DNA from 3 places in the Pseudidiomarina sp. PP-1MA genome. Region 3 is predicted to be linked to each of the others. Evidence: predicted binding sites of a transcription regulator. Region 3 holds the regulator's gene; each other region holds the start of a gene.

Region 1 (10,976 bases), 1.1 Mb from region 3:
CTTAAATAACAGCGCCCTTCGGCCATAATGCACAGGCTACCAAAGGCAAAAACTTCGAGGTCAACATCGGTGGTGCGCGCTAGGGTACGCACTTGGTTCATCGAGAGCACACGCGGCAGCACCACGCGCTTCACATTAAATTGTTGATAAAACTCAATCGCTGCCGCATTGGTGGCTGAGGCTTGTACCGAAAGGTGTAATTCAACCTTAGGATAGCGCTCAGCTGCGTAAGCTAGCACCGCAATATCTGCCAAAATGAGCACATCAGCGCCACACTTCACCGCCATATCAACCGCTTTCCGCCAGTTTTCCCAGCTATCTGCATGCGCAAAGGTATTAATGGCAACATGCAACTTCTTGCCATGGCTATGCGCAAACCGAACGGCTTCAGTTAAACCTGCTTGGTCAAGATTTAAACCAGCAAAATGACGTGCGTTAGTTTCATCTTTTAAACCTACATATACCGCATCTGCACCATTTTCAATGGCTGCTTTCAAGGCTGGCATACTGCCGGCGGGGCAGAGTAATTCCATAATTATTGATCCCGTCCATAAACATGCATTGGTAATGAGTATTATAATCGGGTTAAATTTTTCTGGGCTGATTAATCGAGGTAATAAATGGTTATCCCTAAAGTAGTAGATCTGGCCTATCAGTGGGGCCCACACCTTTCTAAGTCCTTACTACAAGTAGCCCCGCGTGGGGTAACTCAACACCTATTTGCGCAAGCTCTAAACCATGTTCTTAACGATGAACTGGTGGCCGATAAATTTGCTTTCTTGCGCCAGCGATGGGTTCTTATTGAGGTGCCAGACTTAGCCTTAAAGTTCAGCGTATCCCTCGCCAACCAAGGCCTACGACCACGCCTACAAGTAACTTTTGACGGCCCGCAAGCAGACGTTACCATGCGCGGTAATAGTGAGTATTTATTGCTGATGCTAAGTGGCAAAGTAGACCCGGATACCTTGTTCTTCCGACGCAAATTATTGATCAAAGGTGACACTGAATTAGGGCTTGAAGTGAAGAACTTATTGGACACCATTGAGTTGAATCAACGCCTACCCAAACCTGTTTTTAGGTTTAATCAGGCCTTAGCAGAGCGTATTTTGCAGCAGCAAGCTTATACCCCTTCAGGCGTATCAAAATTCTGATCTGCATCAAGTATTATGAGCGACAGAATTTAACCAAGGTGTCACCAAGGGGTAACGCATGAACGCATCAGTAGCAAATATCACCTGGAGCCAAGAGCTCATTGATAAATACAACATTAACGGTCCGCGTTATACCTCGTATCCGACCGCCTTGGCGCTGCATGATAAGTTTCCGATCGGTACTTTAGAGCGCACCCTGGCTGATGCGCCAGAAAAGTTAAGCCTCTATATTCATTTACCTTTCTGTCACAAGCTTTGTTACTACTGCGGCTGCAATAAGGTGATTACTCGGCATCAGCACAAAGCCGATATCTATCTTGATTACTTAGCCGAAGAAATGGCGATGTACGCCAAGCTGTTAGGGACTCGTAAGTTTGAGTCTGTGCATATGGGCGGTGGTACCCCAACCTTTTTAACCGAGCAACAATTGTCACGCTTAGATGATTTGCTACATCAACACTTCAGTTTCACTGACGATGCTGAGTGGAGTATCGAAATCGATCCGCGCAGCTGTAGTGATGAAAAATTACGGCATTTACGAGCGCTCGGTTTTAATCGTGTAAGCTATGGGGTGCAAGACTTTGACGAAAAAGTACAGATTGCGATTAACCGTGTCCAAGATACCGATCTCATCCGACATCAAGTAGAGCTGTCCAAAGAATTGGGTTTTAAGTCGATCAACCTAGACCTAATCTACGGTTTGCCTTACCAGCGTCCAGAAACCTTTAAAGCCTCAATTGATCAAGTGATTGCCTTGGCTCCCGACCGGGTATCGTTATTTAGCTACGCTCATTTGCCGGCACGTTTTGCTGGTCAAGCAAAAATCCCAACTGAGAGCTTACCTAAGCCATCGATTAAGTTAGAACTGTTGCAGCTTGGGATCACTCGTTTTAACGCTGCCGGTTATCAGTTTATTGGTATGGACCACTTTGCTAAAACATCTGATGAACTTGCTATTGCTCAGCAACAAGGGCGCTTACAGCGTAACTTCCAAGGCTACACCACCAGCGGCCAGGATGCTTTGTTGGGAATTGGAGCTTCTTCCATTAGCCAAATTGATGGGGTGCTTTGGCAAAACAGCAAAGAACTACCTGACTATTACAAGCACCTGAAGGCACAACGCCTGCCGGTTATTAAAGGATTTGAACTGAACGCAGATGACCGCTTGCGCGCCGCACTTATTTCGCAAGTTATCTGCCACTTTGAATTGGATATTGCTGCGTTTACACAGGCTTGGCAGTTGACTGATTTTTGGACTTACTTTGCCAATGCTAAACAAAAATTAGCCCCCTTTATTGAGGATGGGCTGGTGACCATTGATGACTCGCAATTACGTGTTACTGAATTGGGTCGCTTATGGGTACGGAGTATTTGTGCCTGCTTTGACGCCTACTTAGACGATGCAGCTACGGCTCCACGCTACTCTAAAGTCGTTTAACTAAGAAGAGGCTCTCGATAGGTGCTGCCATAGTCTAGCTATGGCAGCATCATTTGTGCTGGCCTGACCATCCCAAGCTAGCCAGCTTGGGATGTTGCCGCCTCTACCGCCCGCTGCGGCTGGCGATGATAATGGCGGGCGGCATGTTCTTGCCGACGCCCAGCACTAAATGCCGACACTCGTTTTAAATAGCCAATCACCCGCGTACCATAATCAATATCTTCAGAACCGCAACTTGAGCAGTTATGCAGGGTGCGCTTATCGATATGTTCACAGTCATTACAAATGGTAATCTTCACATTGATACAGAAATAATTGCAGCCTGTTTTAGCAGCAATATTTAACAGTGATAAATAGCCATCCTCGTTAAGTTTTTCATCTAGGTTAAGATGTAGAGCCGAGCCACCATCTAAAAACTCTATTAATTCATGACCATGTAAGGTGAACTTATCAATTGCATTGGTTTGTTCATCCTCTACCACGTAAAAGTAGGAGTTGTAGCAATCACGCGGCACAACATAGCCATCGGCGCGGTCCCACTTCGCATTTTTGACACCAAGGTTTTCTGCCGGCACAAACTCGGTATTAAACATATAGCCATATTCTTGTTTGGCTTTTTTATTAGCATCGTAAATAACCTTTAAGTGGCGCTGCACAAATTCAATGTACTCAGGATTATTACTGGCCGTTAAACCTTGCGATTCCGCCGCCTCTACCATGCCATTGATACCAATAGTTAAGAACTGCTTATCCAGGGTAATAAAACCAGCATCGTAAACCGTGAGTAAACCGGCTGCTTGGTAATCTTCCATGAGCCTCCGATAGGCCACTTGGTATTTTTGAATTTTCTCAATTTCCTCACCCAAGTCGCGTCCATCTTGCACTAACCGATTCATATTAATGGTGATCACATTAATGGATCCGGTCGCGACGCCACCAGCACCAAGGGTGTAAGAAAAGGTATTATCACTAATTTCAGAGCGTAAACGACAGCAAGAAGCTAGCGAATCGGCATTGGGTGATAGATACACGAAGAATGAGTTACCGGCAGATAATTCATGGGCAATATGCTGAGCAAATTGCTGATCTTTGCACTGACCATTTTCGGTCAGCATAGCCACGGTAACGACCGGGAAAGTGAGTATGGTTTTCTTCCGTTCTTCATTAAACCAATGTAAGAAAAAGTCCTGAAGCTGGCTCACCGATTGCCATGATGATTTGCTGAAATCGGCGGGAAAGACAAAGTCACCAAACATACTTTCAAAATAATGCTGGTCATAGACTGAGATATTCCAGAAGACACTTTGATAACCGCGCGCTGCCGCGGGCTGATTAAGGGCATACACGACGTGCTGTAAATGGTTTTCAATCTGATGGCGATGTGTTTCTAGGTAGTTATCACCGTAATCTTTACGAGCAAAATAATCAAAGTAAGCCAAAAATTCGACGGTGGCGACGGCCCCGGCAAACTGTGAGCTCACCGCAAAGACGAAGTTCACGAAAGTGCCACAAAAGCTTTCTAGGTGTTTTGGTGCTCTTGATTCGCCGCCCAACTTAGTGAGCCCATCACGTAAAAACGGATACATGGTAACCGACACACAGTAAGGCTTTAAGCTAGTTTCATCATGCACATAAATCTCATGATCTTCTATTTGACGAATATACTCCTGCGCCAACGGCTGCCCAAACAACTCTGCAATTTTATTGCTGACTTGCTTGCGGTTCACTTGAACAAAAAAATCCTTCATGATTTCTGACTCTAGCGTCGCAATATTCTTTTGCGTCACATTCGCATTAGCATCCATTTTTGAACCATCAGCGGCATTTTCGGCATGGAGATATTGCTGAATAAAGTCAACTTTGGCGTCTACTTGATCGGGGTGTAAGCGCAACATAGGTATGCTCCTTGTTTTAATCAGTGCTTAAAAAGCGCACGTTTAGTAATTGTTGATTGCGTAAATCAATAAACTTCTGATTTGTGTTTGGACTATCTAGGCCACCAAGCTCAGCTATCCAAGGGCCCGTTTTTAAATAGGTGAGCTGTTCGCGGAGTGCAGGTAGCACCTGCTCATAACCGGTATACAGACAGGTTTCTAGCCCCTGCTCACGAGCTAATTTAAGTAAGTGCAGTAACTGCTCTGGGTACCATTCACCCCCTAAAAACAACACGCAGGTGATTAAACCCCGATATTGCTGCAGCCGCTTCGTAAAATACTCTGGGGTTAATTCCACTCCGCTATGAGCGGGCCAGCTATCAACGCTATGACAGCCTTTACAACCCACAGGGCAGCCGGTGATGGTATAAGCCAACGAGACTTCGCCGGGCACCTCCTGAAAGGCTATTTGCTCTGAACAGTAGCGCATTAAAACCCCACATATTGTGCTGAATTGGTTATTTGCATCTATATATTGTGCTAAAGCCTAGACGATCACCTAGATATTGTGTTGATCCGGATCAATAAATAAGCAGCCTGAAAAACTCAGTCCGCGGTTTCGGCAAGCTAGCCAAAACATGCTGATGGGTAAAAATAACCCTACGGGTTACTAGCACCCTCAAAAAGTGCGGTTATATCTACCCCAAAAACAAATAAAAACCAATAAAATCAGATGGATAAAAGTTGGCACGAGACTTGCTATAAGGAAAGGGTACTCATCTATGAATGCGTGCGAAATGCAATAAAGGGAGACTCTCGCATGAATCAACAACAACAACCGGAGGTGCCATATGGCCGGTTATAAAAAACTTTGGTGGATACTCATCGGCATCCTAGCGATTACCTTTGGTATCTTGGGTTATTTTGGTAAAGAGGTATACCGCGAAGCACCGCCTATTCCAGCGCAGTACGTGACGGAATCGGGACAAGTGTTAATGACTGAAGAGAGTATTCTCGATGGTCAAACCGCTTGGCAATCCATCGGTGGTATGCAATTAGGCTCGATCTGGGGCCATGGTGCTTATCAAGCACCCGATTGGACTGCAGACTGGTTACACCGTGAGCTCGTAGCTTGGTTAGAAATTGTAGCGCAACGTGATTACGGCATGAGCTACGACAGCTTGAGCCCAGCTGAGCAAAATGCTCTGCAATTTGCGTTAAAACAGGAATATCGTACCAACACCTACGATGCTGCAACTGATACGGTGCTACTAAGTGAGACTCGAGTAGCAGCCATCAATGACGTAGCGGATTATTATATTCGCTTATTCAGCGATGCTCCTGAGCTACAAAGCACGCGCGAAAGCTATGCAATGAAAGAGAACACCTTGCCGAGCCTTGAGCGACGCGAGCGCATGACTGAGTTCTTTTTCTGGACTGCTTGGTCAGCCGCTACTGAACGCCCTGATAGCAATGTCACCTACACCAATAACTGGCCGCATGAGCCGCTTATTGATAATAAGCCAAGTGCTGAGAATATCATTTGGTCTATTATTAGTGTGATTTTACTGATTGCTGGTATCGGTGCTTTGATTTGGGGTTGGGCTTTCTTGCGCGACCACGATGAAGAAGAAATTGAGATTCCTAAGCAAGATCCAATCACTACCTTCAAACTTACACCATCACAAAAAGCACTAGGTAAATATTGCTTTATCGTCGTGGCGTTGTTTGCTTTACAAGTTTTGTTAGGTGGCTTTACTGCTCACTACACTGTAGAAGGTCAAGAATTCTATGGTATTAACGTGTCTGAGTGGTTGCCCTACTCGCTAGTGCGTACTTGGCACTTACAAGCGGCCATGTTCTGGATTGCTACTGGCTTCTTAGCTGCTGGCTTATTCTTAGCACCTATCATTAATGGTGGTAAAGATCCTAAGTATCAAAAACTAGGAGTCGACCTACTATTTTGGGCGTTAGTTGTAGTGGTTGCTGGTACCTTTATTGGTAACTTCCTCTCTATTGCTCAAATTATGCCTGAGCACTTAAGCTTCTGGTGGGGTCACCAAGGTTATGAATACGTCGACCTCGGTCGTGCATGGCAGATTGGTAAATTCTTAGGTATCGTGTTCTGGTTAGTGTTGATGATGCGCGGTGTCTTCCACGCTCTTCGTCAACCAGGCGACAAGAACTTATTAGCACTACTCACCGCATCTGTTGTTGCTATTGGCCTGTTCTACGGCGCTGGCTTCTTCTATGGCGAACGTACTCACTTATCAGTGATGGAATACTGGCGCTGGTGGATCGTGCACTTGTGGGTAGAAGGCTTCTTTGAAGTATTCGCCACCGCGGCCCTAGCCTTTATTTTCCATAGCATGGGCTTGGTTTCTAGAAAAATGGCTACTACGGCCACCTTAGCGTCAGCCTCGTTATTTATGCTTGGTGGTGTACCTGGTACTTTCCACCACTTGTACTTTTCCGGTACCACCACTCCCGTGATGGCCGTTGGTGCAACTTTCTCTGCGCTAGAAGTCGTTCCCTTGATTGTCTTGGGCTACGAAGCCTGGGAAAACTGGAGCTTGCAACGCAAAGCCGAGTGGATGCAACGCATTAAATGGCCACTCATGTGCTTTGTTGCGGTAGCCTTCTGGAACATGTTAGGTGCTGGCGTGTTAGGTTTCATGATTAACCCACCTATCTCGCTGTACTATATTCAAGGTTTGAACACCACACCAACTCACGCTCACGCGGCCTTGTTTGGGGTGTATGGCTTCTTAGCGCTAGGTTTTGTTTTACTTATCTTGCGCTACATTCGTCCAAACCTGCAATTTAACGATAAACTGATGACTACTGCGTTCTGGTGGATGAACATTGGCCTTGGCATGATGCTATTTACTAGCTTACTGCCAGTTGGCTTCATCCAGTTCTATGCATCAGCGTCTGAAGGTTTATGGTATGCACGTAGCGAAGCCTTTATGCAACAGCCGTTGCTAGAGGGTCTGCGTTGGGTGCGCACTGTTGGCGACGTGGTCTTCATTATTGGTGCTTTTGCTATCAGCTGGCAAGTTGTGTATGGCTTGTGGTTTGATAAAAGCTCACGTGAACAACAGCATATAGCTTAATCACAGCCTGAAATTAAAGGTGACGTTAAAAGCGGTGGCACTTAGGTGTTGCCGCTTTTTTTATGGTTGATTGTTGTTCAGTTGCTATCCGAGGTACACTAACGCATCTGTTTAAATCAACCTAAGAGTTTGACTCCTAATTGTCTATGCCTAATTCATCTATTGTGACACGCATTGGTTTTGCTTTGAGTTTTATGGTGGCGCTTACCGTAGTTACTCTGTTGGCTTCGTATTGGCTCTCAGAAAAAGCAGATCAAGATGCCTTAGCCATAAATATTGCAGGCTCATTGCGCTACCAAGCGTATCAATACAGCTGGCATCAATTGCATGATGCTGATAGTGCTGCAGCAGCGGCCATGCAAGCCGAATTTGAACAAAGTTGGCATCATCAAGTCTTTAACCGTTTTAGCCATAGTGAGTCTGATTTAGCAACCTTATATACGCAAACTCGAACCAGTTGGCAGCAATTTCAGCAGCAAATAGCCGATGGCGTGGTCACCAGTGCTAATTTACAACAACAGATCTTGCCGCAAATAGACCAAATTAATCGCTTTGTTACCGCCATTCAACAAGATGCCGAGCAGCGCATACGTTCTATTCGATTAATTCAGGTGCTCTCGTTGTTTTCTAGCATTGGTTTAGCGCTGGTTATTTTCTATTGGTTACGCACCCGCGTTAAGTATCCATTAGAGGTTTTAACTCTCGCCGCCAAAAGAATTGGTCAGGGCGATTTTACCGCCCGCGTGAATCATCCCATGCGTGATGAGCTAGGCGTGCTCTCGGGCACCTTGAATAAAATGAACGAAGCTGTGGGTTACATGTATGGTAACCTCGAGAAACGTGTCGATGAACAAACTCGGGCCATTTCTCAAAGCAATGTGCGCTTGCAGTTTTTGTACGACACCGCGCGAATGATCATCGAGCATTCACCTGGTTATCACGACTTTACCACCATTGTTGAAGGGTTAAAGCGCGCCTCTGAGGTTGAAGACCTCGAGCTTTGCTTAATTACCGAGGCAGGCAATAAACCCTATTTACAGGTGCAGCCTACTGGCGCCCCAGAAGATCCTTGCGAAGGGGTTGATTGTAGCCAGTGTGTGAATGCTGGGGCCGGAGTGAGTATCCAGAACAACCAGCGCATTTATCGCTTTAGCATTGAGCGCGAACAACAAAATTACGGGGTCTTGGTAGCTCGTTGTAGCCTTAGCGAGCAACTTAACGATTGGCAACAACAGTTGCTACAGTCAGTTGCCGACCAACTGGCCATTGCCCTAAGCCTGAAACAAGAAGAAGAGCAAGTACGGCGCCTCGCCCTTATCCAGGAGCGTACGGTGATTGCGCGTGAGCTGCACGACTCTCTTGCGCAAGCTTTATCTTATTTGAAAATTCAGGTAACACGACTCAACAAAGCCATTGAGAAAGATAATAAAGAAGTGATTGATGATGTTGCAGAAGAGCTTAAACAAGGGCTTAATGCGGCTTATCGGCAGTTACGCGAATTGCTAACCACTTTCCGCCTCAAAGTAGATGGTGCGGGGCTGTTGCACGCCCTGCAAACAACTATCAATCAATTTAGTGAGCAGTCTGATCTGTCCTTCAGGCTGAACTATCAGTTAGAGAATACGCCCTTGGTACCGCATGAAGAAATTCATTTGCTGCAAATTATTCGTGAAGCCTGTCAGAACGCCATTCACCACAGTCAAGGCACAGATGTGGTGGTACAGCTAAGCCAGCAGGATCAGCGAATTGAATTATGCATTGAAGATAATGGTGTAGGTATTCCCGATCAGGCCGAGAAAATGAATCATTACGGGCTTGCTATCATGCAAGAGCGTAGCCGTCATCTAGGTGGCACCATTGAAATAAAACGCCGTTCTGAGGGTGGTACTGGAGTCTATTTTAGTTTTGTGCCGCAATACCTGTTAGAGCGTGAAGCAACTGTTTAAGGATTATAGAACTCGCTACGCCGGCGCAGATACATCCAACTAACCAGTGCCGCACACAGCACGTAAAAAAGTGCAAAGGCCACCAGCGTATTGGCGCCATGGGCTTGGCTCAAATTGATGTACCACAGAGCCGGTATGTAGATAGCGCCAGCGGTTGCCACGGCAGTAAGCCAACGCAATGCTAATGGTAACTGCTCTAATGGCAGCACCACGCTGGCGGTTTTAAAGACCGCACTGCTAGCCGCTCCGGCTGCAATAAAAATCACCAAAAAGACCAGCAGGTAGGGTAAGAACCACTCTTCAGGAACCCTACTTTGCAGGGCTGCTGCGGTCATGTAAGCGGCACTCAAGCAAGCCATAGCCATCACTAAAGCACACACCACCAAGACTTTGGCGCCACCGTACTGGTCAGCCAACCAGCCACCAAAAGGTCGCGCCAGCACTCCTAAGAGTGGCCCAATCCAAGCATACGTTAGGGCACTTGGTGTGTAGTTAGCACTAAAGGTTTCAAGGCTTAAGGGTAGTGTCATCGCAAAGCCAATAAAGGAACCAAAGGCCATCACGTAGAATAAAGTCATCAACCAAGTGTGACGGTTCTTTAGAATGCGCCCTAGCATCGGCGGTTGGGTGTTGGTAACAACAGGCTCAGCGCTGGGGGGATGCCCTGAGGGGCTAGGCATAGCCTGAGCTCCTCGAGCACGGCGCTGCCCTAACGAATACAGGCTTGTTGCAATCACTGCCACCACCAATAACCAGCCCGTGTTGGCAAGCCATAGGGGCGTACTCGGCGGTAACACCCCGACAATATCACCACTTGTTTGATGAGTGAACCAAGGAGAAGCCGCCCAATCACCTAGCCAGTTGATACCGCTAAGCAACGGTAGTAGGGTTTGTGCCAACACAATCCCGACCCCACCGATCCCTGCGTTAACCGCTAGCACCCAGCCAAGTGAGCTCTTCTCAATCCGTGCACCTGCAGCAGGTTGTAAGGCAATAAATTGGGCGCCACCTAAGCCAGAAAGAAAGGCCAACACATACAGTTGCTCAATCGCAATCTCCGCCACACTTAGCTGCCACGTAAGTCCAATTGCCGGTATCAATAACAGTACTGAACCTACTTGAATAAAGCGCTTATGCATACTGCGCTCACCCAGCCATAAAAAAACAAACTGAAACACACAAGCACCGCTCCCGGCTGCTGCCAGCAAACTGTATAGCTGTGCATAGCTCAAATGAACCGTTACTGCATGGAGCTGCACCACCAAGACACTCCAACTTAGCCACAAGGTCATCCCCACAATTAGATTGATTGCGGTGAGTTTGTCGATGGTTGGCGAAAGTCGAATGGTGTTCACATGTTACTCCTCAGCTATGCTAGTAACTATGCGTGAGCACCGCCAAATAAACAATTTAGCGAGGGGGATAAATAGCAATGCAAAAGAGGCAGTTAA
Region 2 (10,976 bases), 320 kb from region 3:
ACCAAGGCTGATAAATACCATGCAAAGGTGTTAGGAGTGTTATACATCGAGCCTTCTTTGGCCTGCACGGTATAATCCATAATGGTGGAGGTATTCGTTTGCGCGTGACCTAACAAATCTTCACGCACAATACTAATCGCAAAACCAGAAGGACCTATATTCTTTTGTGCACCGGCATAGATAACGCCAAACTTACTCACGTCCAGCGGCTCAGAGAGAATATTCGACGACATATCAGCCACAATGGGAGCATTCACTTGCGGTATCTCATGCACCGCAATACCGTCCACTGTCTCATTCGGGCAATAATGAAAGTACGCTGCATGTTCAGATAACTGCCATGAGTCTGGATGACTTATTGCTTTACCTTGATCGGTTTGCACAGCCGCGCCGACAACATTGACATGGCGTACGTACTTTTGCGCTTCACGAATCGCAAAGTCAGACCAAATCCCGCAGTTTAGATAATCCACGGTCGCGTCAGCAGCCGCAATATTTTGTGGGACAGCACTGAATTGACCGCGTCCACCACCATGCATAAACAGCACTTTATAGTGGTCTGGAATAGCCATCAAATCGCGTAAATCTTGCTCAGCTTGTTCCGCCAAGCGGATAAACGCTGGGTCGCGGTGACTTATTTCCATCACTGAAATGCCTAAATCATTCCAGTTTAAAAACTCATCGCGCGCTTGTTGCATTACTTCTGCCGGCAACATTGCCGGCCCCGCAGAAAAATTAAACGGGGCGCTCATGGCTTATTCCTCACCTTCGACAACATCGGTTTCGTCATCCGCTTCGTCATCTAGCGGCTCGTCTGTTTCGCCCTCAACAGGTTCATTCAACAATGGATCTAATTCTTCATCCTCGTCGATATCATCAACCCGTTGTAATCCAACTACTTTTTCATCATCACCGGTACGAATCAAGCGCACGCCTTGAGTGTTACGGCCAACCACTGAAACTTCACTGACGCGAGTCCGTACCAAGGTGCCTTTGTTACTAATGAGCATGATTTGATTACTATCAATCACTTCCATCGCACCTACGACTTGGCCGTTACGCTCACTCACCTTGATCGAAACCACACCTTTGGTAGCACGGCTCTTAGCTGGATACTCAGTGATTGGCGTACGCTTACCGTAGCCATTTTCAGTCACCGTAAGCACCGATGGCATTTCTGCTTCACCGTCGTCCGCAAGTTCGAGTTCGTCACCAGTGCGCGGCACAATCAAGCTAACCACATGCTGCCCAGCTTCTAGGCGAATACCACGGACACCTGTAGCAGTGCGGCTGACCGAACGAACTTGATCTTCGCTAAAGCGAACTACTTTACCAGCATTCGAGAACAGCATGATCTCATCACCAGCGGTAGTCACATCAACCCCAATCAACTCATCGCCTTCAACCAAGTTAAGCGCAATAATGCCGCCTTTACGTTGCCGCGAATATTCCACCATTGGGGTCTTCTTCACGGTACCGTTACGGGTGGCCATGATGATAAATTTATCTTCTGGGTAATCGCGCGTTGGCAGAATCGCAGTGATCCTTTCATCCGCTTCTAACGGCAACAAGTTGACGATAGGACGGCCACGCGAAGTGCGGTTGGCCAGCGGTAATTGGTACACTTTCATCCAATAGATTTTACCGCGGGTTGAGAAGCATAGAATGGTGTCGTGCGTATTCGCCACCCACAAGCGCTCAATGAAATCTTCATCTTTCATCTTAGTTGCGGCTTTACCTTTGCCGCCGCGGCGCTGTGCTTCATATTCGGTAAGTGGCTGATACTTCACGTAGCCATGGTGCGACAAAGTCACCACCACGTCTTCTTCATTAATCAAATCTTCCATGCTGATATCGTGTGCTGCCGCCGTAATTTCTGTACGTCGCGCATCACCATAATCAGCTTTGATTTTTTCTAGCTCTTCACGAATCACTTCCATCAGCCGCTCTGGGCTATTCAAAATCAACAGTAATTCTTCAATAACCTGCAACAAGCCTTTGTATTCATCTAGGATTTTCTCATGCTCAAGACCCGTTAACTTGTGCAAACGTAAATCCAAGATGGCTTGTGCTTGCTCGTCAGTTAAATGGTACTCACCGTCACGAATACCGTATTTTTCATCCAGATGATCAGGCCGCGCTGCATCAACCCCAGCCCGTTCTAGCATCGCGGCAACATCGCCTAAACGCCAAGCGCGACTGGTTAAACCAGCCTTCGCATCGGCCGCTGTTTGTGACCGACGAATCAGCTCAATGATCTCATCGATGTTAGCTAGCGCAATGGCTAAGCCTTCTAAGATGTGGGCGCGCTCACGAGCTTTACGCAGCTCATACACAGAGCGGCGGGTAACCACTTCACGCCGGTGCAGAATAAAGCAATGCAGCATGTCGCGTAAGTTAAACAGGCGCGGTTGGTTTTTATCCAACGCCACCATGTTAATACCAAACACCACTTGCATTTGCGTATTGGCGTACAGGTGGTTTAAGACCACCTCACCTACTTCACCGCGTTTTAATTCGATGACAATCCGCATCCCGTCTTTATCAGATTCGTCGCGTAAAGCGCTGATCCCTTCCAGACGTTTTTCTTTAACTAATTCAGCGATTTTTTCAATCAGTTTAGCTTTGTTAACTTGATACGGGATTTCCGAAACAATGATGGTTTCACGGCCATTATCTTCCGTTTCAATCTCAGCCTTAGCGCGTAAATGAATACGACCACGACCGGTACGATAGGCTTCAACGATGCCTGAACGACCTGAAATGGATGCCGCAGTTGGAAAATCTGGGCCCGGAATGTAATCCATCAATTCATCAATGGTGATGTCTGGGTTTTCAATCATGGCCAAGCAGCCATTCACCACTTCGGTAAGGTTGTGCGGCGGAATGTTCGTAGCCATACCAACCGCAATACCCGACGAACCATTCACTAATAAGTTAGGTACTCGGGTAGGTAAAACATCCGGAATTTGCTCTGTGCCGTCATAGTTAGGCACAAAGTTAACGGTTTCTTTATCTAGGTCAGAGAGCAATTCGCTGGCAATTTTTGCCATCCGAATTTCGGTGTAACGCATGGCTGCCGCCGAGTCACCGTCTACTGAACCAAAGTTACCTTGACCATCAACCAACATGTAACGCAACGAGAATGGCTGAGCCATCCGCACGATGGTGTCATACACAGCAATATCACCATGAGGGTGATATTTACCGATCACGTCACCAACAATACGCGCTGATTTTTTGTAAGGCTTGTTGTAGTCATTACGCAGTTCATTCATCGCAAACAGTACACGACGGTGAACTGGCTTGAGGCCGTCACGAACGTCCGGTAAAGCTCGACCGACAATTACACTCATGGCGTAATCTAAATACGAACTCTTCAACTCATCTTCAATGTTAACCGGAACGACTTCTCTGGCGAGATCACTCATAGTAGTTATATCCCTAAACGATCTGTCTTTTTATAGTTTTACAAGATAACGCCATTGTACCCGTACGGGCTTACTATCGCATCTTTTTTTATCCCTGTAGGTTGGGTACACTGTACCTACTTTTAAGCCGTAGCAGAAGCCCTATGACCACAAGTTCTAATGTTGATCCTGCAGAAATTGAAAAATTCAGTGCCATCGCCTCACGTTGGTGGGACCCCGCCGGAGAGTTTAAACCGCTGCATCAAATTAATCCGTTGCGCTTAGACTTTATCCAAGCTGCCTGTGATGGTGTGTTTGGTAGCCGTATTGTCGATATTGGTTGCGGTGGCGGCTTGTTGGCAGAAGGCCTAGCCCGGGCTGGTGCTCAGGTGACCGGCATTGATTTGGCTGAACAATCGTTGCAAGTAGCCAGATTACATGCCTTAGAAAGCCAGCTACAAATTGACTATCAATTTATCCCAGCCGAACAACTGGCCGCAAGTGAGCCAGGCCAGTTTGACGTGGTCACTTGTTTAGAAATGCTCGAGCATGTGCCCAACCCAGCGGCGATAGTCCAAGCGGCAGCAGACTTGGTTAAGCCAGGTGGTAAGGTATTTTTCTCAACCTTGAACCGTAATCTAAAATCTTGGTTGCTTGGGATCGTTGCGGCAGAATATGTGCTGCAGTGGGTACCGAAAGGCACGCATCAGCACCAAAAGTTCATTCAACCGGCTGAATTATTGCGCATGACCGATGCTGCTGGATTGGTTGCACAACGCATGACAGGGCTCCATTACCTGCCGTGGCGCGGCTTTTACTTAGACCAGAACAATGTTGATGTAAATTACATCGTCTGTTTAACCAAACCGTTGAAGGACTAAGCATGTCACGTCCAGCTGCAATCCTGTTTGATTTAGATGGCACCCTGTTAGATACAGCCCCTGACTTAGGCGCAGCTTTAAACCGCGTCCTTAGGGCTGAGCAACGCCCCTTAGTTAGTGCTAGTGATTACACTCCGATTGCCTCTCATGGCTCCGCTGGGCTTTTACGCTTTGCCTACGGTGAAGCTGAATTTGAACAACGCAAAGACGAACTCAGACACAAGTTCTTAAGTTTTTATAGCGAAGCTATTGCTGAACAAACCCAGCTTTTTGCTGGGGTTAGCGAACTACTAGCACAACTACAACAGCAACAGATACCCGTTGCTATTGTCACCAATAAGCCAACGGCCCTAACCGTACAACTGCTGCCTAGCTTTCCTGAGTTAGCTGCGATCGAGGTGGTTGTCTGCGGCGATACCTTGACGGTGGCGAAACCATCACCACAACCTTTACTGCACGCTACCCAAGCACTACAAGTAGTGGCGGGCGATTGTTGGTACGTAGGCGATGCCGAGCGGGATATTCAAGCCGGTCGTGCTGCTGGCATGCGCACTATTGTGGCTAATTATGGCTACATCAGTGCCATCGAAACGCCAACCGCATGGGGAGCCGACAGTTTCATCGAAACCCCCTTAGAGTTACTCGATTTATTAACTTAATTATGATCTCTTGGCCTAACTACGGGGCTTGCGCTGGTCTGGATTTTGGCCTTGATTCGGCACCAACAAAAAGTGCCAGCAGCGCTGCTTCGCAGTTTTCACCAAAAAAAACCAGCACAACATATAGACAGTCACACCGCTGAAACGCCCATATGTAGATTTATCTAACTAAACCTCCGCTTTCTAATCGGTTTTCATTGAGCAACAAAACGTCAGCTAATGACGGTAAAAAAATTTCCAATATTTTTTTTCAGGGTGCTTGATTTTACTAAACCTCTATTGCACCGTAGGTTTTAGCGAAAGCCTACACTTCGGTTAGTCAAACCTTCCCCTTTTTGTAACGTAAACGCACTTGATCAGTGTGCGATAAGTGCTAGGATAACCCCATTCATTCATCCCAAGATATTGTGTAAAAAACCGTCGTGCAGTCCTAACACGCACTATATCTTGTGGCTAGACAAAACAACCATAACAACGATGGATGCGCCTCATGAACCAAAAGCTTTTCGTAACTAAACGTAGCGGTGAACGCGAACCTTTAAACCTAGACAAAATTCACCGGGTGATTAGTTGGGCAGCCGAAGGCTTGAACAACGTTTCGGTATCACAAGTTGAAATCAAATCCCATATCCAATTTTATGACGGTATTAAAACTGAAGATATTCACGAGACCATCATCAAAGCTGCTGCTGACCTTATCTCTGAAGAAGCACCTGATTATCAGTATTTAGCAGCGCGCTTAGCAGTTTTCCATCTACGCAAATTAGCTTACAACCAATTTGAGCCGCCACACTTGTATGATCAAGTCACTAAAATGGTGGCTGCGGGTCGTTACGATAAACACTTGTTGACTGACTACACGCGCGAAGAATTCGAGCAAATGAACGATTTTATCGATCACGCCCGCGACTTGAACTTTTCCTACGCAGCGGTGAAGCAATTAGAAGGCAAATACTTGGTGCAAAACCGAGTGACCGGTGAGCTCTATGAAAGTGCGCAATTTTTGTATGTCTTAGTCGCTGCCTGTTTGTTTGCGAACTATCCGAAAGAAACTCGGATGAGCTATGTACAGCGTTTTTACGATGCCACGTCATTGTTTAAGATCTCCTTGCCAACCCCTATCATGTCAGGCGTTCGTACTCCTACGCGCCAATTTAGCTCGTGCGTATTGATTGAAACAGGCGACAGCTTAGATTCAATTAACGCCACTGCAAGTGCGATTGTTAAATACGTTTCTCAACGCGCTGGGATTGGCATCAACGCGGGTCGTATCCGTGCGCTTGGTAGTGCCATTCGTGGCGGCGAAGCTTTCCACACCGGCTGTATCCCATTCTACAAATACTTCCAGACAGCGGTTAAAAGCTGTTCTCAGGGCGGTGTTCGTGGCGGTGCCGCTACCCTGTTCTATCCGCTTTGGCACCTAGAAGTAGAAAGCTTGCTGGTTCTTAAAAACAACCGCGGCGTTGAAGAGAACCGTGTGCGTCACCTTGATTATGGCGTGCAATTCAACCGTGTTATGTATCAGCGCTTGATCAAAGACGACTACATCACTTTGTTTAGCCCGTCTGATGTCCCTGGTTTGTACGATGCTTTCTTCGCCAATCAAGAAGAATTTGAACGCCTCTATCTGCAATACGAAGCCGACGATAGCATTCGCAAGAAGCGTATCAAAGCCATTGAACTCTTTAGTTTGTTCATGCAAGAGCGTGCTAGTACAGGTCGCATCTACCTGCAAAACGTGGACCATTGCAACACCCATAGTCCGTTTGACCCGGCGGTTGCCCCTATTCGACAAAGTAACCTGTGTTTAGAAATCGCCTTGCCAACCAAGCCATTGCGCCACGTGAATGATGAAGAAGGTGAAATCGCTTTATGTACGCTGTCGGCCTTTAACTTAGGTGCGATTAAATCGTTAGATGAACTTGATGAAATGGCTGATTTAGCCGTGCGTGCGCTTGATAGCTTACTCGACTATCAAGAATACCCTGTACCTGCAGCTCGTAACGCAACCATGGGCCGTCGTACGTTGGGCATTGGGGTAATTAACTACGCTTATTATTTAGCTAAAAACGGTGTTCGTTATTCGGATGGTTCAGCGAACGCGTTAACTCATCGCACTTTTGAGGCTATTCAATACTATTTGATGAAGGCTTCCATGAACTTAGCGAAAGAGCTTGGTGCTTGTCCTAAGTTTAATGAAACCACCTATGCCAAAGGTGTGATGCCAATCGACACCTACAAGAAAGATCTGGATAGCGTTTGCCAAGAGCCATTGCATCTTGATTGGGACCAGTTACGTCGTGATGTACAACAATACGGTATGCGTAACTCTACCCTGTCTGCCTTAATGCCATCAGAAACCTCGTCGCAGATTTCTAATGCTACCAACGGTATTGAACCACCGCGCGGACATATCAGCATTAAAGCATCAAAAGACGGTATTACGAAGCAAGTAGTGCCTGAATACGAAACGTTGAAAGACGCGTATGAGCTGTTGTGGAGCATCCCTAGTAACAAAGGTTACTTAGAATTAGTTGGCATTATGCAGAAATTCGTCGACCAAACCATTTCCGCCAACACCAACTACGACCCAGCCAAGTTTGAAGCAGGCAAAGTGCCAATGAAGCAGCTGCTACAAGACTTGCTCTATGCCTATAAGTTAGGCGTAAAAACGCTTTATTATCACAACACGCGTGACGGCGCTTCAGATAACCAAGTAGATTTGCGTGACAAAGTAGAAGCTAAAACTCGTGAAGAAGAGAACCAACAAGCAACTGTCGCCATTATTGAAGAAGACGATGATTGTGCCGGTGGTGCCTGTAAGATCTAGTTCTGCGGCTTAATAACAACAAGTTGCATTCGCTGAGCAGCGCCGCTGCTCAGCTGATGATGCTAAAAAAGGTGTGCTAAGGTATGAGTTATTCAACATTTAATCAGAACCAAGTTAACCCTCTGTTAGAGCCAATGTTTTTTGGTAATTCAGTCAACGTTGCGCGCTATGACCAACAAAAACACAGTATTTTTGAAAAGCTGATTGAAAAGCAAATTAGCTTTTTTTGGCGCCCCGAAGAAGTTGATGTCAGCCGCGACCGCGTTGATTTTCAAGCGTTAACTGATAGCGAAAAACATATTTTTATCTCTAACTTAAAGTACCAAACCTTGTTAGATTCAGTACAAGGACGTAGCCCTAACATTGCGTTGCTGCCGATTGTATCCATTCCTGAATTAGAAACTTGGATTGAAACTTGGTCGTTTTTTGAAACCATTCACTCACGTTCGTACACGCATATTTTGCGAAATTTATTTACTGACCCGAGTGAAGTTTTTGAAGACATCGTGATTAATGAAGAAATTCAGAAACGAGCCACCGATATTTCTCGCTACTACGATGATTTGATTTTCTATACGCAGCTTTGGCAAACCCATGGCGAAGGCGAATGGGAAGTTGACGGTGAGAAGCATCTGGTTAGCATGCGTGAGCTCAAGAAAAAGCTATTCTTGTGCATCAACTCAGTGAATGCGCTAGAGGCTGTTCGTTTTTATGTAAGCTTCGCTTGTACCTTCGCCTTTGCTGAACGTGATCTGATGGAAGGTAACTCAAAAATCATCCGTCTTATCGCCCGTGATGAGAACTTGCATTTGGTCTCTACTCAGCAAATTCTTAATCTATGGCAATACGGTCAAGATGACCCAGAAATGAAAGAAATTGCCGAAGAGTTACGCGACGAAGCACTGAACATCTTTATGAAGGCTGTTGAACAAGAAAAGCAATGGGCCCACTATTTGTTCAGACATGGCTCTATGATTGGCCTAAACGAAGAAATGCTCTGCCAGTACGTGGAATACATTGCTAATATGCGAATGGAAGCCATTGGTTTTGATGCGCCCTTTAAACAGCGTAGCAACCCGCTACCTTGGATGAATAAATATCTGGTATCAGATAACGTTCAAGTAGCCCCCCAAGAAGCTGAAATCACTTCTTATTTGGTTGGGCAAATTGACAGTAACGTAAGTGCTTCTGACCTCGGAGATTTTGAACTCTAAATCATCATGAGCACTGCGTATAAAGTCATCGTCAATGGTCAGCAGCAGCTGACCGTTGACAGCTCACAGGGTACCCTCTTAGAAGCTATGGAAGCGGCTGGATTAGAGCCCCACTATCATTGTCGCAATGGTTTTTGCGGCGCCTGTCGAGTGCAACTAGTTCAGGGCGATATCACCTACATCAACGAGCCACTGGCTTTTGTGCGGCCCGGCGATTGTCTGCCATGCTGCTGCGTTGCAGCCTCGGATCTTGAAATTAATCAATAATCGCTAGGTTCGATAGCCGCTATCCACAAAACTCATTGGCAAGCCGCCGCTGTTTGTAGGAAAATACGGGCAATATCACATTTTTTTAAGGAGTCTGAGATGTTTACTGTTATTTTTGGTCGCCCTGGCTGCCCATTCTGCGTTCGTGCAGTACAAATCGCTGAAAAACTGACCGCTGACCGCGATGATTTTGAATTTCGCTACGTTGACATGCACGCTGAAGGCATCTCTAAAGCAGATTTAGAGAAAACCGTCGGCGCCCCCGTCTTAACCGTACCGCAGATTTTTGTGGACGAAAAACACATCGGTGGATGCACTGAATTTGAAGCTTATGCCCGCGCCAATTTAGGTTTATACGCCTAACTTAGTTAAGCACTACTGCAGCAGTATTTAAGCTGCTGCAGCAAGCGCTTGGCGAATTCTCTTTTCTGAGATCGGGTATTGGGTACCCAACGTCTGCGCAAAAAAACTTACCCGCAGCTCTTCTATCATCCATCTAATTTCAAGCACATCTGACGATATCAACTGCTGTTTGTTTTGTTTCGCCAACAGGCTTTGATAGGCTTGCGACAAGTCCGTTAGAACCAACGTGTGTAAACGATCTTTATTTGGATCCACCGGCAGTTTGTCTAAGCGTCGCTCAATTGCCTTCAAGTAGCGTTGAATATCATCCAAACGCTGCGCTCCGGCGTTACTAACAAAACCGGGTCCCACCAAGGCATCCAACTGTTGTGCTATATCGCCGTGGGCTTGAATTTGCTCTAAGCTAACCTTGCCTTTCATCCGTTTACGGATGCTGTGGCTAAGCAGCAGACAAGGCTCCAACTGTTTCGCTATCTCACTCACCCGCTCGTTTAAATGTGCTCTAGCAGTATCATACAAGGCTTGAAAAGCCGCTGGGTCACGGGCTGGATTTGCCTCTATAAACTCATCCAGCGCCGCCCTAATACAATCAGCGATAAGTTCTTCAACATTGCCCCATGGATTGTAATAAAGGGCTAATTTCGCTTTATTAGAAAGCGTTTGCTGCAAATGCCGAATAGGTGACGGTAGTTGCAGCAACAACAGCTGCCGCAATCCTTGCCGATGCGCATGCTCGGCTTTCGCTAGGCTATCGAAGAGTTCTTCACGCACTCCTTCGGCCTCAGCCACTAACGCCGGAAAGGCTTTAATCGCATAGCCTTGTTGTTGCTGCTCGAGCATGTCGGGGAGCGTACCAAACTGCCAACTCGTTGCCGCTTGCGGTGCCTGCTTACTGGCTACTGCCTGAGCGAGGGCCTCTTTCACGTCACCTTGTAGCCGCTGTTGCAACTGGTGTAAATCTCGCCCTTGTTGCAGTACCTTGCCCTGCTCATCCACTACCGCAAAGTTCATCTGTAAATGTGGTGGAATAGCATCTGCGCCACCATGATACCAAGCATCATCAGGGATAGTGACACCCGTCATACGCCGTAATTTAGCGGATAAGGCCGTAAGCAAAGGCTCTTTCGCTATCGTAGCCGCTGGAGTATCAGCTAAAAACGCTTGGGCGTAGTTAGGTGCCGGCACAAAGTTTCGACGGAGTTGTTTTGGCAAGCTCTTGATCAAGGCTACCACCAGATCATGGCGCAGAGCTGGTATTTGCCAGTCAAACCCTTGCGGCGTCACTTGGTTTAGCAGTGCTAGCGGGATCTGCACCGTCACTCCATCATCTTCACTGCCTGGGGCAAAATGAT
Region 3 (10,976 bases):
AGCGCTGCTACCACTTTCACTACCGAACTTGGTAGTTGGCACCTACAACGCTTTCCGGCGCGCAAGCAAGATCCTTTGCAGGCTTGGGATGCGGCTGATGAACTTATACATAGTTGGCTAGCGACGCAGCGTCCGCAATGGCAGGCACCGCTATTAATTAATGATAGTTTTGGTGCACTACTGATGGCTTGCCACTCTGAGTTACTCACTCCGCCACCGGTCGTTCATAGCTTAACCGACTCTTACGTAAGCCAGCGTGGCTTTCAACACAATAGCAAACTAAATCAGCTGAACCTACAACTATCGGCTTTAAACCTCTTGCAGCCGCTGCAAAGCTTGCCACCTAGTATTGATCTTGTGCTTTTGAAAATACCGAAAAGTATCAGCTTACTGGAGTTTCAATTAGCAACGCTAGCTACCACACTGAAACCAGGCACCCCCATAGTAGCAGCGGCGAAAAGTAAGTTATTTACTCCTAGCGTGCGGCAATTGTTTGAACGTTACTGCGATAATGTCTCGGTATCTCTTGCCAGTAAGAAGTCTCGCACCTTAGAGGCGCAGCTGAAGGCGGTGACCAATGCTGAACCAGCCAACTTTATTGACGCCTGGCAACTGCCTGAATACGGTCTAGAAATGCGTCACCATGCGGGTGTGTTTGCTCGTAATGCTCTTGATATTGGCGCTCGGTTTATGCTGCAGCACATGCCCGCTGCGGGCGCCAATCGGGTCATCGATTTAGGTTGCGGTAATGGCATCTTAGGGATTGTTTATGCACAGCAATCGCCTCACAGCCAAGTGACTTGGGTCGATGAATCCTATTTGGCTATGGCTTCTTGCCGCACCAATATCGACTTGAATTTGCCTCACTCTGAAGCTTATCAAACTCGGGTGGACGATTGTTTGAGTCAACAGCCAAGTGCGAGTGCTGACTTGATTCTATGTAATCCTCCATTCCATCAAGAACATGCTGTCACTGAACATATCGCCCGACAGATGTTCCGTGATGCTAAGCGTGTACTGCAACCCAACGGTGAATTATGGCTGGTCGCCAATCGTCACTTACCTTATTATGCTAGCCTTAAGCGTTTGTTTAAACAGGTAGATCAACACGCACAAAATGCCAAGTTTGTGATTTGGAGAGCTCGAGGTTAATCATGCTGAAACAGCTTTATTCTCATTTTATTTTAGGTACGTTCCTGCTGACCGCCTTGCTTGCGCCCGCAGCAGCAGAAATTCAACCGAACAACCAGTTTCCGCGAGTGAAGATGGTCACCAGTGCCGGTGATATCGTGGTTGAATTAAACCGTGCTAAAGCCCCACTCACTGTCAAAAACTTTCTTGAGTACGTTGAAATTGGGAGTTACAACAACACAATTTTTCACCGCATTGTGCCCGGTTTTGTGGTACAAGGTGGTGGCTACGATGCTGACTTTAAAGCCAAAGCAGAGCGCCCTGCTATTGTCAATGAATCTGGTAATGGGCTGAGTAACAGTTATGGCACCATCGCCATGGCCCGAGTGAGCGATCCGCACTCAGCAACCCGCCAGTTTTATTTTAACGTCGCCGACAATACTAAACTGGACCCGAGCAGCAGCCGTTGGGGCTACGCAGTGTTTGGCTGGGTTGTTGAAGGTGAAGAGGTGCTAGAGCAACTCGCAGCAACTGAGACCCATGTGTTTCATGAGCCTACCGGTTGGGGTGATGTGCCGCTTGAGCCGCCCATGCTGATTCGTATTGATGTGCTGCCGGCGCTCTAATGTCAGCTACCCCTTGGTTTAAAGATTTCGCTGTTTACCGAGAGCCAAGGATCTGGGTGATTTTTGGTTTTGGCATGATCAGTGGGTTTCCGTGGGTGCTGATTGGCTCCATGCTCTCCGCTTGGCTGCAAGAAGCCGGAGTAAATCGAGCCAATATCGGCTTATTTGGTATTGTCTTTATTGCTTACTCCATCAATGCACTTTGGTCGCCTCTCATCGATCGAGTACGCCTACCCTGGCTCGCCCGCCACTTGGGACAACGTCGTAGTTGGTTGCTGGTCTGTTTACTGGGTATTTTGGCGGCAACCGCAGGTTTGGGCTGGCTAGATGTTACTGTACAAACTTGGTGGATCGCACTGTTAGCTGTGGTTATCGCGTTTTTATCAGCAACCCAAGATATTGCTATTGATGCCTACCGCATTGAAAGCTTCGGTGCCCACGAAGCGCGCCTCCAATCCGCTGGAGCCGCCATGGCGACAGCTGGTTGGTGGACTGGTTACAGCGGCCTTGGCGCCATTCCATTTTTTCTGGTGGATGGCACCCATTGGAACTGGCAACAAGCCTACAGCCTGCTTACCCTCGTGGTGGTGGCGCAAATCTTTTGGGTTATTCTGGCGCCAAACTCCACTCGCTACTCAGCGGTCACCACCCAATTAAAGGCTGGCCAAAGTTGGTTTCACCATACTCTGGTTGCACCCATTGCAGAATTTTTTAAACGCAGCGGCTGGCGATTAGCCCTGAGCATGTTGGCTTTTATCTTTTTGTTTAAGATTGGCGAGGCCTTTTTAGGCCGAATGTCGATTGTGTTCTATAAAGAAATCGGTTTCACCAACGATGACATTGCCATTTACTCAAAATTAGTCACTTGGTGGGTCACCATCGTTTTCGCAATTTTGGGGAGCTTAGTTAATTTACGCCTTGGCATAGTGCGCGGCCTCCTTATTGGTGGTTTAGCCATGGCCGCTTCTAATCTGCTCTTTGCTTGGATAGCCGGGGTGGGGCCTAATACCAACCTACTGTTGGCTGCGGTGGTTATCGATGGCTTTACCGGAGCTTGGTCTACGGTCGCCTTTGTTGCCTTTATTAGCTTGTTGTGTAACCGCGCCTTCACCGCTACCCAATACGCCCTGCTTGCCTCGCTGGGTAACCTTGGCCGTACCTTACTCTCATCCTACAGTGGCTTCGTGGTAAATGCTCTTGACGGAGATTGGCTGCTATTTTTTGTGCTCACCGCCTTGATGGTGGTTCCTAGCCTATTGATTCTATTAGCACTCCGTAAGCCATTACTGCGTTTAGAAGCAGCTTACCAGCAGGATTCCAATTAACATGCGTTGGGCCGTCGTTGGGAACGGAGCCCTGGGTAGTTTGGTGGCCATCAAACTCCAACAACAAGGGCTACAAGTGAGCCTGTGCCCACGCCAGCAACCCGCCGTTGGGCATCTGCAACTGAGTTTTTCAAACCAGCACTATCAGTTAACGACCACTTCATTCGAGCAACTTGAGCCTGGAACCTGCATTTTTGCAGCAGTAAAAGCCTATCAAGTGCAGCCTCTACTCGTACAGTTAGCCCAAGCCAAGTTACTAGAGCGCTGCCCATTGATCTTAAGTTACAACGGTATGCTCACTCATGAACAGCAGTTGTTACCAGCGCATAGTCTCTTTTGGAGCACCACTCACGGCGCCTATCGGCAAGGATCATTACTAGTTCATGCAGGCGTGGGGCAAAGCTGGCTGGGCTACAGTGATCCGCTGGCGGCTACGGCTAATAATCCCCCCAGCCCTTGGCTAGTGCCGCAAATACAACAACAATTAGCGGCTGCTTTGCCGCCATTAGCCTGGAGTGACGAGATTAAATTAGTGCGTTGGCACAAGCTCGCCACCAACTGTTTAATTAATGCCTTGACCGTAGTGTATAACTGTCCAAATGGTGACCTGTTACGCCTACCCGTACAGCAATTGCAAATGCAGTTGGCGACTGAGATCGTTGCCTTAGCTAAGCATTATCAATTGTCTCTCAACGCTGATCAGCTACTCGAACAGGCGCGACTCGTGATGCAAAGAACAGCAGCAAATCGCTCGTCGATGCTCAGTGATGTGCGTCAGCAACGGCCAACTGAAATTGACTATTTAAATGGATTTGTAGCTCAGCAAAGTACGCAGTTTGGTCTTGCTGCCCCAGCCAATACTCAGCTGTGGCAGCAACTTACTGAGATCACGCAGGGTTATTTGGGTCTTCAATAAAATCAACCACTTCTAGGCCAAATCCTGACAGCGCAGAATAGCGTTTGGGAGAGCTCATCAACCGCATTTGATGAACGCCTAAATCAGCCAAGATTTGTGATCCGATACCGACGTTACGAGAGGCATTAGAGGCGGCTGCCGTTGGTTTTCTTTCGCCACGATCTTCTGCAGAAAAATGAGCAATTTGCTCAAGCATGCCGGCACTATCTTGATGCCGCCCAATCACCACTAAAACGCCGTTGTTGGCACCAATAAATTCCATTGCATGAGCTAACGGCCAGCTACGTTTAGCAGCGCGCTCAGTGGCAAATAGATCGTTAAAAGTATCTTGTAAGTGAACTCGTACGTTCACCGGATCAGAGCTATTAATGTCACCCTTAACTAAGGCATAGTGGACTTGTTTATCAATGGTGTCTTGATACGCAATCAACTCAAATTCACCGTAAGCTGTGGGCAATTTGCAGTGCGCCTGGCGCTGTACAGTTTTCTCAGTTAACGAGCGATGCTCAATAAGATCAGCAATAGTACCGATCTTGATACCATGCTCAGCGGCAAATTTTTCTAAGTCTGGCCGCCGCGCCATGCTGCCATCTTCGTTTAAGATTTCCACGATCACTGCCGCTGGCTCAAACCCAGCCAAACGCGCCAAGTCGCAGCCAGCTTCAGTATGGCCAGCCCGATTCAGCACACCACCGGGCTTGGCTTTCAATGGGAAAATATGGCCTGGCATCACCAAATCGCTTGGCTTAGCATCGGCTGCTACCGCCGCTTGCACCGTACGAGCTCGGTCTGCCGCTGAAATCCCGGTGGTAACCCCTTCTGCGGCTTCAATAGAGACCGTAAAATTAGTGGCGTAAGGGGCGTTGTTTTGATTCACCATGAGCGGCAAACGCAATTGCTCGCAGCGTTCTTCGGTCAGCGTTAAACAGATGAGCCCCCTGCCGTAACGTGCCATAAAATTGATTGCCGCTGGCGTAACACACTCAGCCGCCAGAATTAAATCCCCTTCGTTTTCACGGTCTTCATCATCCATGAGAATAACCATCTTACCCTGCTTAATATCAGCAATAATAGCGGCAGCGCTATGTAACGAGTTCGTTGTGGATGGCACACTGGTCACGATGAAAGGTCTCCTTGGTTCGTGTTGATGGTGGCGGTAATACGAAGATCAGCCCCCACCTGGCGAACATCTCGATAGGTTAAGGTGGGCGCTTGCGCGAGCTGCTGCCATACCGGCAAAGCGAATAAACCTTGCGCACTTGCACCTAATAATTTCGGGGCTAAATATAAAATGAGTTCATCAACCCAACCAGCCGCAATCAATGCGCCGGCTAAGTTTGTCCCACATTCGGTCCAAACCGAATTAATCTGATACGTCTGGGCTAGCTGGTGTAACAGCTCAGCTAAATCTATCTGGCCACTGCTAGTTACTGGCAACTGCAGAATTGTTACTTGCTCCGGCCAAGTTCTGGTCGTCGTCAGATCGGCACCCTGTACCAATAAAATAGGCGCAGCAGTTGCTGTACTTTCGGTAAAAAGCGGCTCATCACCCTTTAATTTGCCCTGACTATCGATGATCACGCGCAGCGGCTGTTGTTGTACCCATTCGCCGCGCGCCGTCAACCGGGCCTGATCAGCTAGCACCGTGGTCGCAGTACTCAAAATGGCGCTACTTTGGGCGCGAAACCGATGCACATCGGCTCTTGCTGCGCTGCTGGTTAGCCATTGGCTGGCCCCATTTGCTAAGGCTGTTTGGCCATCTAATGATGCTGCCATTTTCAGTCTAAGCCAGGGCCGTTGCCGTTGCATCCGAGCGATAAAACCGCAGTTTAAGGCACGCGCTTGGGTTTCTAACACGCCAACCAGCACCTCAATACCCGCTGCTCGTAAACGTGCGATACCTTGCCCACTAACCAACGGATTCGGATCTTGCATCGCCACCACAACTTGCGCCACTTGAGCTTTGATGAGTGCATCTGCGCATGGAGGAGTACGACCGAAATGGCTACAAGGTTCAAGGGTAACATAAGCAGTACCATGCTTGGCTGATGCGCCGGCGGCAGCTAAGGCATGTACTTCAGCATGAGGTTCACCGGCTCGTTGATGCCAGCCTTCGCCAACGATCTGGCCCTGCTGAACTATCACACATCCCACCATAGGATTTGGCGCAGCGCTGAACCGCCCTTGCGCAGCTAAATCAAGAGCGCGTTGCATATAGAATTGGTGGCACCTAACTGGGGTATTAGTCATTGAGACGAGCTATTTCTTCACCAAATTCACGAATATCATCAAAGGCGCGATACACCGAGGCAAACCGGATGTATGCGACTTTATCCAAGGCTTTGAGGTTTTCCATCACTAAGCCACCAATCATTTTGCTGGTGACTTCACGTTCGCCCGTTGCCCTTAATGACGATTTGACATTCTGCATGGCTTGCTCAATAGCTTCGAGACTAACCGGACGTTTTTCTAAAGCGCGTAACAAGCCACTACGCAATTTATCTTCGTTAAAAGGTTCGCGAGTGCCATCGGACTTTATAACTCGAGGCATAATCAACTCTGCCGTCTCAAACGTCGTAAAGCGCTCTTTACACTCGGTGCATTCGCGCCGACGGCGCACTGAGGCGCCGTCGGCAACTAACCGAGAATCGATGACTTTGGTATCTTGCGTGCCACAAAAAGGACAATGCATAATAACTTTCCTTGCCTAACCTAATGAACTCATCGCCCTAATTCTCGACCAAAGAGTTGCTTATCCGTATACCGGGAAGCGCTTACAAAGGGCTTTTACTTGGTCACGCACGGCACTGATGGCTGCTTCGTCGTTAATATTATCTAACACGTCACAAATCCAGTGTGCCACTTGCTCGGCTTCCGCTTGCTTAAAACCACGACGCGTAATAGCTGGGGTACCTAGCCGTAATCCTGATGTCACAAAAGGTGAGCGCGGGTCGTTGGGTACGGAGTTTTTGTTCACCGTAATGTAGGCCCGACCTAAAGCTGCATCAGCATCTTTACCCGTGATATCTTTATCAATTAAATCAACTAAGAACAAATGGTTTTGGGTGCCGCCAGAAACAATCTTGTAACCGCGTTCTTGCATCACCTTCACCATCGCATTGGCGTTGGTTAACACCTGCTGCTGGTAAGCTTTAAACTCTGGCTCCATCGCCTCTTTGAACGCTACCGCTTTGGCAGCAATCACATGCATTAGAGGGCCACCTTGGCTACCAGGGAACACGCCACCGTTAAGTTTTTTGTGCAATTCAGGGTCATCTTTACCTGATAAAATCAAACCACTACGCGGGCCAGCCAAGGTTTTGTGGGTGGTGGTGGTAACTACATCAGCAAAAGGTACCGGGTTCGGATAAAGGCCTGCTGCCACTAACCCAGCCACATGCGCCATATCCACTAACAAATAAGCGCCTACTTCGTCCGCAATTTCGCGGAACTTAGCCCAATCGACGATACCTGAATAAGCAGAAAAACCAGCCACGATCATTTTAGGCTGGTGCTGTAGGGCTAGCTCACGTACTTCGGCATAGTTAATTTCGCCAGTACTCTCATCTAAACCATACTGCACCGCATTGTAGAGCTTGCCCGAAAAATTCACATGAGAACCATGGGTTAGATGACCGCCATGTGCCAAACTCATCCCCAATACCGTATCACCAGCGTTTAAGAGCGCTAAAAATACTGCTGAGTTAGCTTGTGAACCAGCATGCGGTTGCACGTTAGCATAGCAAGCACCGAATAACTGCTTGGCGCGCTCAATGGCTAAATCTTCAACCACATCAACAAATTCACAACCACCGTAGTAACGTTTGTGCGGATAGCCTTCTGCGTACTTATTGGTTAACTGCGAACCCTGCGCTTGTAACACGCGTGGGCTGGTGTAATTTTCTGACGCAATAAGTTCGATATGCTCTTCTTGACGTTGTACTTCATCGGTCATCGCTTGCCACAACTCAGCATCATAGCTAGCAATGTTCATCTCATGTTTTAACATCAGGGCTCCTAACTGCAGCAGCTGCCAGAGTGACAGCGGGTTATTGGAAATATCTGTGCGCTAGTTTACCAATATACTTGGGTTAGCGCCAACTTAAGGGTTAAAATAGTCCATTAAGATTTCACCCTCACAAGGAACATGGGCAGTTATGGCACAATATATCTATTCGATGTCGCGGGTCAGTAAAGTCGTCCCGCCGAAAAAGACGATTTTAAAAGACATTTCGTTATCTTTCTTTCCTGGCGCAAAGATTGGGGTATTAGGTTTAAACGGCGCTGGTAAATCCACCCTGTTACGCATCATGGCAGGTATCGATAAAGAAATTGAAGGCGAAGCCCGCCCGCTCGCTGGTATTGAAATTGGCTATTTGCCACAAGAACCACAACTAGACGAAAATAAAACCGTACGTGAAACCGTAGAAGAAGCCGTGGCTGACGTAAAAAATGCGCTAGCTGAGCTCGATCAGGTTTATGCAGCCTACGCTGAAGAAGATGCTGACTTTGATGCTTTAGCGAAAAAACAAGGCCAGCTAGAGGCTATCTTGCAAGCTAAAGACGGTCACAACTTAGACAACATGCTAGAGCGTGCAGCTGACTCGCTTCGCTTACCGCCGTGGGATACCAAGATCAAAGTATTATCGGGTGGTGAACGTCGCCGCGTAGCCATTTGCCGTTTGCTACTGAGCAAACCTGATATGTTGCTATTAGATGAGCCAACTAACCACTTGGATGCTGAATCGGTCGCTTGGTTAGAACGTTTCTTACACGACTACGAAGGTACCGTGGTTGCCATTACCCACGACCGTTATTTCTTAGATAACGTGGCAGGCTGGATTTTAGAGCTTGACCGTGGCTATGGCATCCCTTGGGAAGGCAACTACTCGTCTTGGCTAGAACAAAAAGAACAACGTCTTGAGCAAGAAGAGAAACAAGAAAAAGCTCGGCAACGCAGTATTAAACAAGAACTTGAGTGGGTGCGGCAAAATCCTAAAGGGCGTCAAGCAAAAAGCAAGGCGCGGATGGCTCGGTTTGAAGAACTGCAAAGTGGTGATTACCAAAAACGCAACGAAACCAACGAGCTATTTATTCCACCAGGCCCACGCTTGGGCGATAAGGTGCTTGAAGTTCAGCACTTGCATAAGGCCTACGATGGCCGGGTACTGATCAATGACTTAAGCTTTAGCGTTCCTAAAGGGGCTATTGTTGGCATCATAGGTCCGAACGGTGCCGGTAAATCAACGCTATTCCGCATGATCACCGGTAAAGAGCAACCCGATTCTGGTACCCTTGAATTAGGTGACACCGTGCAGTTAGCCAGTGTCGATCAGTTCCGTGATGACATGAATGACAAAAATACCGTGTGGAAAGAAATCTCCGATGGCCAAGATATTCTCCGCATCGGTAATTTTGAAATTAATAGCCGCGCCTATGTGGGTCGCTTTAACTTCCGTGGTAACGACCAACAAAAACACATTGGTGAGTTATCAGGGGGTGAACGTAATCGGGTGCATTTAGCCAAGCTATTAAAAGCTGGTGGTAACCTGTTACTGTTAGACGAACCTACCAATGACCTCGATGTTGAAACCCTACGTGCGCTAGAAGAAGCTTTATTAGAGTTTCCTGGTTCAGCTATGGTGATCTCGCACGACCGTTGGTTCTTAGACCGGGTAGCTACCCACATTCTTGACTATCGTGATGAGGGCGTGGTGAACTTCTACGAAGGGAACTATTCTGATTACGAAGAGTATATGAAAAAGACCCATGGTGAACATGCTATGGAGCCGCATCGTACTCGCTATAAGCCGATTGGGGTTTAACTTATATCAGGTTAGTTTCAAGCAACACAACGCCCGCCATAACCACACTGGCGGGCGTTTTTTCAGAAGCGCCTAGCGCTAGCTAAAACAAAGCTACCTCGGCAGCAGTTAAGTGCCGATACTCACCGGGGCCTAAATCACCCAGTTTTAGCTCACCTATTTGTTCACGATGGAGGCTCTCTACCCTGTTACCGATTGCGGCAAACATCCGTCTTACCTGATGGTAGCGCCCTTCTGATAAGGTCACTAACGCTTGTTGCGGATGAATAATATCGAGTTGTGCAGGTTCGGTTAACTTTTTCTCACCATGTAATTGCAGCCCTTGTTTGAATAGCTCTACATGATGCGGCTCAAGCGGCTCGGCCAGCTCTGCTCGATACACTTTCGGACAGCTACGCTTAGGCGAGATAATCCGATGGGTCCATTGTCCATCATTAGTGATCAGCAAGAGTCCAGAGGTATCTATATCCAGTCGCCCTACCGTGTGAAATTTTTCCGGGTTAGGTAAATCTAAGTAAGCAAATACCGTCATATGACGGGGATCGTCATTGGCACAAACGCAATCTAACGGCTTATGCAACATGATATAAGTTGGGCCCAACAGCTTAAGCGTCACCCCATTAAAAATCACTTCCGCAGTCGCTGGCACCTGCATCGCGCCTTTCTTAGCGACCACACCATCAACACTGACCGCCCCGGCATGCAAAGTTCGCATCGCTTCTTTGCGGCTCATTCCGGTGGTTTCGGCTAAAAATTTATCTAATCGCATCTGCATCACCTACGTTTGCCATGGTTGCTCACCAACACCATGGGCTCGTTACCCAAAAAATAACCTCGCCTAAGCGAGGTTATTGTGCCCCAGAATCTGGGGCTATTATAGCTAGTATCACAGCGGCTTAATAAAAGTTTTTATCCTCAATCACGCCTGCTGCGAATTGGTCGACACCAATGGCATACAGACGGAGTCGCTCAGTACGGCTTAAAGCGCTGGCCTCTTCAGCGCTAATCACTTCTGCTGCCCGCGCTTGCTCTACCAAAGCATCACCGTTGAGATTACCATCAATATCGCCACGTTTAACCGCCTTGCGAATACGTTTGTAGACATCTGAATGCTCGCGCATCGCTAAGAATGCTAGTTCCATATGACCCATTG

Evidence for each region. Region 3 encodes NrdR, which represses ribonucleotide reductase genes. Its sites were predicted from a motif close to AAACACNANATNTNGTGTTT; they were not measured.
Region 1: nrdG (anaerobic ribonucleoside-triphosphate reductase activating protein) is a predicted target of NrdR. The motif match lies at 4,956-4,975, and genes of this name have one in related genera.
Region 2: nrdA (class 1a ribonucleoside-diphosphate reductase subunit alpha) is a predicted target of NrdR. The motif match lies at 5,386-5,405, and genes of this name have one in related genera.

The regions. Positions count from the first base shown of each region.
Region 1 covers NZ_CP165718.1:2,531,285-2,542,260, forward strand. The annotation lists gene AB8S08_RS11930 (peptidase U32 family protein) at 1-533, opposite strand, end outside; gene AB8S08_RS11935 (SCP2 domain-containing protein) at 621-1,151, shown strand; gene hemN (oxygen-independent coproporphyrinogen III oxidase) at 1,210-2,589, shown strand; gene nrdD (anaerobic ribonucleoside-triphosphate reductase) at 2,667-4,484, opposite strand; gene nrdG (anaerobic ribonucleoside-triphosphate reductase activating protein) at 4,501-4,953, opposite strand; gene AB8S08_RS11955 (nitric-oxide reductase large subunit) at 5,315-7,579, shown strand; gene AB8S08_RS11960 (ATP-binding protein) at 7,726-9,525, shown strand; gene AB8S08_RS11965 (MFS transporter) at 9,522-10,880, opposite strand.
Region 2 covers NZ_CP165718.1:1,230,615-1,241,590, reverse strand. The annotation lists gene serC (3-phosphoserine/phosphohydroxythreonine transaminase) at 1-752, opposite strand, end outside; gene gyrA (DNA gyrase subunit A) at 756-3,431, opposite strand; gene ubiG (bifunctional 2-polyprenyl-6-hydroxyphenol methylase/3-demethylubiquinol 3-O-methyltransferase UbiG) at 3,575-4,291, shown strand; gene AB8S08_RS05955 (HAD family hydrolase) at 4,294-4,950, shown strand; gene nrdA (class 1a ribonucleoside-diphosphate reductase subunit alpha) at 5,441-7,780, shown strand; gene nrdB (class Ia ribonucleoside-diphosphate reductase subunit beta) at 7,864-8,994, shown strand; gene yfaE (class I ribonucleotide reductase maintenance protein YfaE) at 9,001-9,261, shown strand; gene AB8S08_RS05935 (GrxA family glutaredoxin) at 9,361-9,624, shown strand; gene hrpA (ATP-dependent RNA helicase HrpA) at 9,652-10,976, opposite strand, start outside.
Region 3 covers NZ_CP165718.1:914,273-925,248, reverse strand. The annotation lists gene AB8S08_RS04230 (methyltransferase) at 1-1,152, shown strand, start outside; gene AB8S08_RS04225 (peptidylprolyl isomerase) at 1,155-1,757, shown strand; gene AB8S08_RS04220 (MFS transporter) at 1,757-3,082, shown strand; gene AB8S08_RS04215 (ketopantoate reductase family protein) at 3,084-3,998, shown strand; gene ribBA (bifunctional 3,4-dihydroxy-2-butanone-4-phosphate synthase/GTP cyclohydrolase II) at 3,970-5,043, opposite strand; gene ribD (bifunctional diaminohydroxyphosphoribosylaminopyrimidine deaminase/5-amino-6-(5-phosphoribosylamino)uracil reductase RibD) at 5,115-6,248, opposite strand; gene nrdR (transcriptional regulator NrdR) at 6,241-6,690, opposite strand; gene glyA (serine hydroxymethyltransferase) at 6,751-8,007, opposite strand; gene ettA (energy-dependent translational throttle protein EttA) at 8,156-9,823, shown strand; gene rsuA (16S rRNA pseudouridine(516) synthase RsuA) at 9,906-10,592, opposite strand; gene AB8S08_RS04180 (acyl-CoA dehydrogenase) at 10,720-10,976, opposite strand, start outside.